One region of the Ochrobactrum vermis genome, then DNA from elsewhere that is predicted to be linked to it. Evidence: riboswitches for the same ligand, from Rfam matches in the RefSeq annotation. Region 1 holds a riboswitch; the other holds the start of a gene.

Evidence for each region. Region 1 has a riboswitch for S-adenosylmethionine ahead of CQZ93_RS01705 (O-succinylhomoserine sulfhydrylase). Riboswitches for the same ligand answer to the same signal wherever they lie in the genome.
Region 2: it holds a riboswitch for S-adenosylmethionine, as region 1 does, so the genes downstream of both, metA (homoserine O-acetyltransferase MetA) here and CQZ93_RS01705 (O-succinylhomoserine sulfhydrylase) in region 1, are expected to answer to the same signal.

The regions. Positions count from the first base shown of each region.
Region 1 is NZ_PCOC01000001.1:371,199-375,618, reverse strand. It holds gene CQZ93_RS01715 (GlxA family transcriptional regulator) at 1-544, opposite strand, end outside; gene CQZ93_RS01710 (2'-deoxycytidine 5'-triphosphate deaminase) at 599-1,690, opposite strand; SAM riboswitch at 1,987-2,066, shown strand; gene CQZ93_RS01705 (O-succinylhomoserine sulfhydrylase) at 2,158-3,351, shown strand; gene apaG (Co2+/Mg2+ efflux protein ApaG) at 3,605-3,997, shown strand; gene CQZ93_RS01695 (Hsp33 family molecular chaperone) at 4,068-4,420, opposite strand, start outside.
Region 2 is NZ_PCOC01000002.1:1,428,319-1,432,738, forward strand. It holds gene CQZ93_RS20990 (glycoside hydrolase family 25 protein) at 1-401, shown strand, start outside; gene CQZ93_RS20995 (MFS transporter) at 537-1,703, shown strand; gene metA (homoserine O-acetyltransferase MetA) at 1,648-2,568, opposite strand; SAM-I-IV-variant riboswitch at 2,611-2,720, opposite strand; gene CQZ93_RS21005 (copper homeostasis protein CutC) at 2,859-3,581, opposite strand; gene CQZ93_RS21010 (ROK family protein) at 3,578-4,420, opposite strand, start outside.

The sequences.
Region 1 (4,420 bases):
AGGTGAAGTGTCTTCCGCTCCGGTGAAACAGGCTGGTCGTATCAGCGCTATAACCGTCGAAAAGCTCCAGAAAATCGTCGCGATGGAACCAGCTCACACAGCAATTGCGATCTGGCAGAAGATCGGCTTCCGCCAGCAGAAAGGCAGCCGTGCAAAGACCAACCACGGTCTTTCCACGTCGGTCGGCGCGCTTGATAAGATCGACCAGCGCCTGTTGTCGCGGCCGATATTGCGCGAGCAATCCGCCGACAACTGCGACATAGTCACAATCGTCGAGTTCGCCGATAGGAGCGGTTGGCTCGATCACCATACCGGAACTGGACGTAACAGGAGCCCCCGATAGCGTGCAGATTTTCCACGCACAGCGTATCTGACGGCTCTTGTCGCGATCATCGGCAGCAAGGCGAAAAGGATCGAGGAAAAGGCTCAGTGCACTCAGCGTAAAGCCCGGTAGCGCAACAATACCAACCGATAGCCTGCGTTGCGGGACATCTGTTGCCGCTTGCAGCTTCTTGACCTGATCCCGTTCAATTCCATTGGTCACTTAGGTCGCTCTCCTCCGCCCAAAACTATATCTGCTTGGAGGAGGCTGATATAGTCAACGAAAATGCTTGGAAAGCTTCAACTGCTGCGCTTGATAGTTGGAGCCGAGATCGACGCCGTAAAGTGCTGAAGGGCGATGCAGCATGTGCTCGTAAATGAGGCGCCCAACGATCTGTCCGTGCTCCAGAATGAACGGAACTTCGTGGCTGCGGACTTCCAGAACGGCACGACTGCCGGTGCCACCTGCAGCGCTATGTCCAAAGCCCGGATCGAAGAAGCCTGCATAGTGAACCCGGAACTCGCCGACCAGTGGATCGAACGGCGTCATTTCAGCCGCATAAAGCGGCGGAACGTGCACAGCCTCACGCGAAACGAGAATATAGAATTCATCCGGATCAAGCACGAGTTCACGCGCGCCCCGATCGTAGATGGGCTCCCAGAAATCAAGAATGTCGTGCGCGGCACGCTTGTCCACATCGACCACAGCCGTATGGTGCTTGCCGCGATAACCGATCAGCCTGTCAGGACCGCCCGAAAGATCAACCGAAAGGGCGATGCCACCGCCGGAGATATTCGGCATCTCGGCCGCAACCAGCGTTTCCGCATTGTGCAGTGCAGCGAGTTCTGCCTCGTCAAGCTGGGCCCGCCCCTTGCGGAAGCGTATTTGCGACAGGCGCGAACCCGTGCGCACGACGATCGGGAATGTGCGCGGGCTGACTTCCAGATAAAGGGGGCCGTTGTATCCCGCAGGCACCTTGTCGAATTCCTGCGCCCCGTCAGCAATAACGCGGGTGAAGATATCCAGGCGGCCCGTTGAACTTTTCGGATTTGCCGATGCCGAGAGGTCTGGCGACAGCGCCAGGCCTTCGAGGAGCGGGACGATATAAACGCAACCGGTTTCAAGCACTGCACCAGCAGTCAGGTCGATCTCGTGCAGCTTCAGACGTTCCAGCTTATCGATGACCGGCGTACCGGGACCCGGCATGAAGGAGGCGCGGACACGATACGCTTTTGCACCGAGCCTCAGATCGAGGCTTGCAGGCTGTATCTGATCAGGATCAAGGGGGCGTGGAGACGCCAGCAAACCGCTTTCAAACAGCGCGGAAATATCCGCATCCGCCAGAATTCCAGCATCTTTCTGCACCATCAACCCGACACTCCGTAGCCTAGAGCGCCGTGCGTCCGTTTGGACGCATAAAGGTCGCTCTAACTGTTAGAATCTATGCATCGTACTTTCCAAAAATCGAAATCGATTTTTGGGCCGATGCCGTAGCATTACTTGACAAAGACCATTGACCGGTCGCAGCGTCAATGCCAACCCTTGGAGCAGCCTGAAACCGGGTTTTCCGCAGGAATCCGAGTATTATCGGGACGTACGGGATGTACTTTTCCCGAAATGAGACTGTTTCGGCATTGACGGCTCTACTCAACAGGCATAATGGAAAAGTGTTCCGTGGTGATTTGGCCGGCCGGCTTGCAGCCACGTTAAAGAATTCGCTAAAAAAGGCCGCGGTTCGTTACCGGCCTTTTGCGTTTTCGCAAGGCCGGTTTTTTATTGGCCGCCGAGGCTCGACTATCCTGCCCCGGCCGACCAGCTTTCGACAGGTTGGAAAAATGACGACTGAGAATACCCGTAAATTTCGCCCTGCAACTGAACTTGTGCATGCCGGATCGTTGCGTTCCGGGTTTGCCGAAATGTCGGAAGCCATGTTTCTGACGCAGGGTTTCCTTTATCCCAATGCCGAAGCCGCCGAAGCGCGCTTCAAGGGTGAGGATCCGGGTTTCATCTATTCGCGTTATGCCAACCCGACCACGGATATGTTTGAAAAGCGCATGTGCGCGCTGGAAGGCGCTGAAGAGGCGCGCGCCACTGCATCCGGCATGGCAGCGGTCGCAGCAGCCATTCTGTGCCAGGTGCAGGCCGGTGATCACGTGATTTCTGCGCGCGCTGTCTTCGGTTCATGTCGCTACATCGTTGAGACAATTCTGCCGAAGTACGGCGTCGAGATTTCGATCATCGACGGCTCCGATATTGAAAACTGGAAAGCGGCTGTTCGCCCGAACACCAAGGTGATGTTCCTTGAAAGCCCGTCCAATCCGACGCTCGAAATCATCGACATTGCCGCCGTAGCGCAGGTCGCCGATGAAGCGGGCGCCAAACTGATCGTCGACAATGTTTTCGCCACGCCGCTTTTCCAGAAGCCTCTGGAGCTGGGTGCACATATCGTCGTTTACTCTGCAACCAAGCATATCGACGGTCAGGGACGCTGCCTTGGGGGCGTCGTCCTCTCCGATCGTGAATGGATTGAAAACACCCTGCAGGACTACTTCCGTCATACAGGTCCGGGCCTCAGCCCGTTCAATGCATGGATCATGCTGAAGGGTCTTGAAACGCTCTCCGTACGCGTACGCCAGCAAACACTGTCCGCAACTGCGGTTGCCGACTTCCTGGCCGGCAAGCCGGGCGTGAAACGCGTGATCTATCCGGGACGGGCAGATCACCCGCAAGCCGACATTATCGCCAAGCAGATGACCGGCGGTTCGACGCTTATCGCTCTCGAACTGGAAGGCGGCAAGGATGCGGCATTCAAGTTCCAGAATGCCTTGCAGGTTTTCAGCATCTCCAACAATCTGGGTGACGCAAAAAGCCTTATTACCCACCCGGCAACCACCACGCACAAAAACCTTTCCGATGAAGCGAAAGCGGAGCTGGGCATTTCGGACGGTCTGCTGCGAATCTCGCTCGGCCTAGAAGATACTGAGGACCTCGTGGAAGACGTGGAAGCAGCACTGAAGATCGCTCGCTGAACACTCGCTTCTCGATATTGTGGCATTTAGGCTGCAAACCGAGGCTCAAACGATGCAATTGCCGGAACATTCCGGCAATTGCCGCACATTTACCGACCCGAATTATTGACCTCCCCCGCAACTTTAGCGATAGGTGGATCAATAACGGCTCCCATGAACAAAACCGGCGAACCGTTGAGTAAAAAGCACCTATGCTATCCGGCCTCGCCAGATTGCAAGTGCCAAGACCGATGCGAATGTAGGGCGGGTGTGCATGTACAGAGCGGTAACGCGGGGGATCGAAGTTTCGGTCGAACCTTTCTATTTGGAAGATCAGTCCGAACCCGATGAAAACCGTTATGTCTGGGGCTATCGCATAACCATAGCCAACAATTCCGCCGAAACCGTGCAGCTGCGTTCGCGTTACTGGCAGATTACCGATGCGAACGGGTATGTCGAGGAAGTGCGCGGATCAGGCGTGGTTGGCGAACAGCCAACCCTCGAACCAGGCGATTCATTTCAGTATTCTTCGGGCTGCCCGCTAACGACCACCTCTGGCGTTATGGTGGGGCGCTATCAGATGCAGGGTTCCGGCGACAGCCTGTTCGACGTGGACATCCCCGCTTTCTCGCTCGATATTCCCGAACAAAGACGCACTTTGAATTAAGTTAAGTCCATATAGAAATGGCTCGCCACGACCAGCAGCGAGCCATTCCTTTGCTTGCAATAAGATCAGCTTAGGCCTTTTGCACGAACTCCGCCGGATCAAACTCATAGCGTTTCGAACAGAATTCACAGGTGACGCAAATCTTGCCGTTGTCCGCGCTTTCCGCAATTTCCTCAGCCGTAAAGCCTGACAATACGCCGGAAATTTTTTCCCGCGAGCATGAGCACTCGTCCAGTACCGGCAGAGAATCGAAGACGCGTACGCCGCGTTCATGAAACAGGCGGTAAAGCAGCCGTTCAGAGCCCACTTGCGGGTCTGTCAGTTCCGAACTTTCAATCGTCCCGACCAGTGAACGAGCTTCATCCCACGCGTCGTCTTCAGGATGGAGGGCGACTTCGGCTTCATCCTCATCTCCTCCCGGCA
Region 2 (4,420 bases), on a different contig from region 1:
TCATTCGCAACGTTCCGAAGGAAGCCGACGCGCTTCCACCTGTCATCGATGTCGAATGGAACGGCGATTCCTCCTGCAAGCGGCGGCCTTCTCCGGCGCAGGTGCGGGAAAAAATGCAGGTCTTTATGGACAGGCTGGAGCAGCATTACGGCAAACGGCCAATCATCTATACCGCACCGGATTTCTATGATGACAATCTGAAAGGCGCCTTCACCAACTATCCATTCTGGCTGCGTGCCGTAGCCCAGCATCCATCCAAGGTCTATCCGGGTCGCCCGTGGACATTCTGGCAGTATTCGGGATCGGGGCTGTCACAGGGCGTCAACGAAAAGATCGACCTGAATGTCTTTCACGGGTCGGAAGACGACTGGCACAGGTGGCTGGCGCGCGCCGCCAGCTAGAGCACTTCCAGTTTGGATGTTATGAGATCATATCAGGGATAACCGAAGCTTTGCCTCGAAACCCGGCATGCAACACCGCCATGCCGGGCCATTTTTGCTGCCCGCATGGTGTTACCATGAAAGGGAATGGCAAATATGGACGTTCGGTTATTTGTGCTGGCGCTAGCAACTTTCGTTACCGGTACCGCCGAGAATATCATCGTTGGCATTCTTCCGGGCATCGCCCCCGGTTTGAACGTTTCGGTCAGTGCTGCCGGGCAACTGACTTCCGTTTTCTCGATCACCTTTGCTCTCACTGCACCACTGGCACTCATCCTCACGACGCGGTTTGAGCGGAAAGTCATTCTGATCACTGCGCTGATTGTTTTCATTGCAAGCAATATTATTGCAAGCATCAGCCCCAATTATCTCATCCTGTTTGCCACTCGTATGTGCATGGCTGCTGCAAGCGCAGTCGTTTGTCTGATTGCCACAATGCTGGCGACGGAACTGGTCAGCCCTGCGATGCGCGGACGCGCCATCGGGATCATATTCATGGGGATCAGCGGATCTATGGTGGCAGGCGTTCCTGCAGGAATGCTCGTCAATGGGTTGTTGGGCTGGCGCGCGGTATTCGTCGGTCTGGCTTTGATGGCAGCTCTGGTTCTGCTTTTGTCATCACGTTCATTGCCCCGCGCAGGACGCAGCCTACGCGGCTTGCCGCCCTATATACCGCACCTGAAATCTGTCAGACTGGTATCCGCACAACTGGTTTCCATCCTGATGATCGGCGGTCATTTCGTAGTATTCGCCTATCTCGCGCCATACCTTTTGGAAGCAGTGCACATCTCTTCTCGAAACGTTATCTGGGCAATGATGGCCTTCGGTGTAGCTGGAATGACCGGAGGTTACCTCGGAGGGTTGCTTGTTGACAAGTTGTCGCCGCGGCTGGCTATCGTGCTGACGCCCCTTCTCTATCTGACGGCCCTGGTGGCGATGCCGCTCGCGACAGGGTCCAGTGCCGTTTTCGGTGCGGTGCTAATGATCTGGGCCTGTGTCAGTTGGATGATATCGCCCGTCGTCCAAAGCTTTCTCATCACAACCGATCCCGCAACCGCTGATGCCGGTGTCGGGATCAATCTGTCGGCCATGCATATAGGCGTTGCGCTCGGCACTGCTACGGGCGGGCTTGCATTGCAACGCTTGTCCTTGCAAGCCCTGCCCTGGATCGGGTGTATTCTGGTCGCGCTTTCGCTGTTGTGCGCTCTTAACGCTTCCCGATATTTTCCAGGTCGTAAGACGTCGATTGATACATCTCGTTGATCCAGTTCCCGAATAGAAGGTGCGCGTGGCTGCGCCAGCGATTTTCCGGCTGGCGCGTCGCGTCGTCACCGGGGAAATAATTCGCAGGAACCTTCGTTTCAGGCTGAGCCTGAATGTCACGGAAATACTCATCCGCAAGCGATGTGGTGTCATATTCCACGTGATTGAACATATGCAGTGAACGATGATCCGGATCGTCAAGCAGGCACAGCCCCGTCTCCGGACTATCGACCAGCACTTTCAGATCGCTATTGGCCGGAATGTCGCTCTTGCGCACTTCGGTCCAGCGCGAAACCGGGATTTTGAAATCGTCCGAAAAGCCGCGAAGGTAAGGCGATGACGGCGCAAGGTTGCGCTGGCTATAGACGCCTGACGCCTTTCCCGGCAGTTCATACTTGCCCATGCCATGGAAATGATGGACCGCAGCTTGCGCGGCCCAGCATATATTCAGAGTGCGGTGCACATGGGTCTGCGTCCAGTTGAAGACACGCTGCATTTCGTCCCAGTAGGTGACTTCCTCAAATTCGAGACGTTCGACCGGAGCCCCCGTGATGACAAAGCCGTCAAAGCGTTGGTCCTGTACTTCCTCCCACGGCTGATAGAAGGATAGCATGTGATCGGCAGGCGTGTGGCGTGCCACATGATTGGTTATACGAACAAGGGTCAGCTCGACCTGCAGCGGAGTTGCTCCGAGAAGGCGGGCAATCTGCGTCTCGGTGGTGACCTTGTTCGGCATCAGGTTGAGCAGACCGATCTTCAGCGGACGAATATCCTGACGGACGGCATCTGCTTCGCGCATGACCATAACGCCCTCAGCCTGGAGAACACTGGTTGCAGGCAGATCATCAGGAATTTTAATCGGCATGTCGCGTCGGTCCCTAGTTTATGTTGGAGCGGACGCGAGTGGCTCTATCCGTTTATTTGCCGGTTGGGCCACATCCTCTCTTTACAGAGAGTACCACCTTGCCCGGAGAGGCAGGTTGGCGTTGGGCGTCGCCCCAACTCTTGATGTAATGTCACTTCTACTCAAACTCTTTCGGGGTGGCAATAGGGTTTGAGCTTCACCTTAAAGTGTAGGAGAAATTTCGGCTTCGCGAACCAAACGGTTCGCGGATTTTACACTCACAGACACGCCGAATTTGGAATGAACACCCTTTAAATGTCTGCAAATGCGGCTTTCAAAGCACTCACATGCTGAGCCGATGTCCGATATGATTGTTCTGCAGCAAAACCGAAGGCGATAGCACGAGAATCCTTCTCATCGAGCAAAACACGGCATGAAGCATGAACTTCCGTTGCGCCAGTTGCGTCCACTATTCGACCAACATTCTTGGCGTTGATGCCGCTGCCGGGCATGATGCTGATGCGCCCGCGCGCCATTTCAGCCAGCATTCGCAGCCTATCCAACCCCTCTTCCGCAGTTTGTGACAGGCCAGACGTCAGGATGCGCTCGAAACCAAGTGCAATTGCCTGTTGTAGTGCAGCCGTCATATCCGGAACCAGATCGAAAGCGCGATGGAGCGTCGTTCCAAGACCTTTTGCCTCTGCAGCCAATCTTTCCAACATGGCGACATCGAGAGAACCATCGTTCCGCGAAGCACCGACAACGACACCGGCCAAACCAGCACTTCTGGCGTTGCCTATGTCGGACACCATTAGGGCTTCATCTTCGGTTGAAAAGCAGAAGTTGCCCGCGCGTGGTCTGATCATTGCGTAAACCGGAATTGGTGCTTTCGAGGCAAGTTCCATCAATGCCTGCGAGGGCGTCAAGCCGCCCAGTTCGAGCGCAGAACAGAGCTCGATGCGATCCGCACCGCCTTCGATTGCCGACCGCAAGCCCCCAGCGCTATCCACGCAGACTTCAAGTAACACGCTCACGTCTGATGTCCCAATATCGCTGCCCCCACCAAACCACCATCGCTTCCGAATATACCCGGAACAACTAACGGCTTGTCAGTCTTTCGCAGAATTCTGGCTCTCACCGCCGTGTCAAGCGCCGAAACCAGCTCTGATGCGGTAGCAAGTCCTCCGCCTACCGGAATGATCGAAGTACCGGTTATATTGACAACGGCGGCAAGCGGATCAGCAACGAGTTGCAGATAGGCAGTAATTGTCCGTCTCGCCTCCTGATGGCCTTCCAGCCATTCCTGCAAGACTCTATGGCTACTTGCTTCCACATCGTTCAGAAACTGATGCAACCTTTCGATCCCGCGTGCACCACCAATCGTATCGACACAACCGCTTTGCCCGCAACCGCAATTGAAGCGTGGGACCAGCACAGTTTGTCCGTCGATTTCTACAGAAGTGTTGAGGATCGGGCCGTGCCCCCATTCGCCAGTCAAGCCGCCTTTACCTCGAACCAACCGGCCATCGACAACAAGCCCGCCACCAACGCCTGTACCCAGCACTGCGCAGAAGACAATCTCATGCCCTTTACCAGCACCTTCGATTGCCTCGGCAAGGGCGAGGCAATCGGCATCATTGGCGGCGATCACCTGTCGTTGCAATCGCTCGCCAAGTTCAAAGCTCAGCCTGTGACTGGTAATGCAAGGGATGTTGGCCGAGAAAGCGGTACTTGTATCCGGATCAACCAATCCGGCAATAGAAAGTGCAAGTGGCCCATCGTCGTCCGATGCATGAATACGAAGCGCGGTTTCCAATGCGTCACCGAATTCTTGCCAACTGTTTGCCGGGGTAGGCAGCTTTTCAAGAAGTTC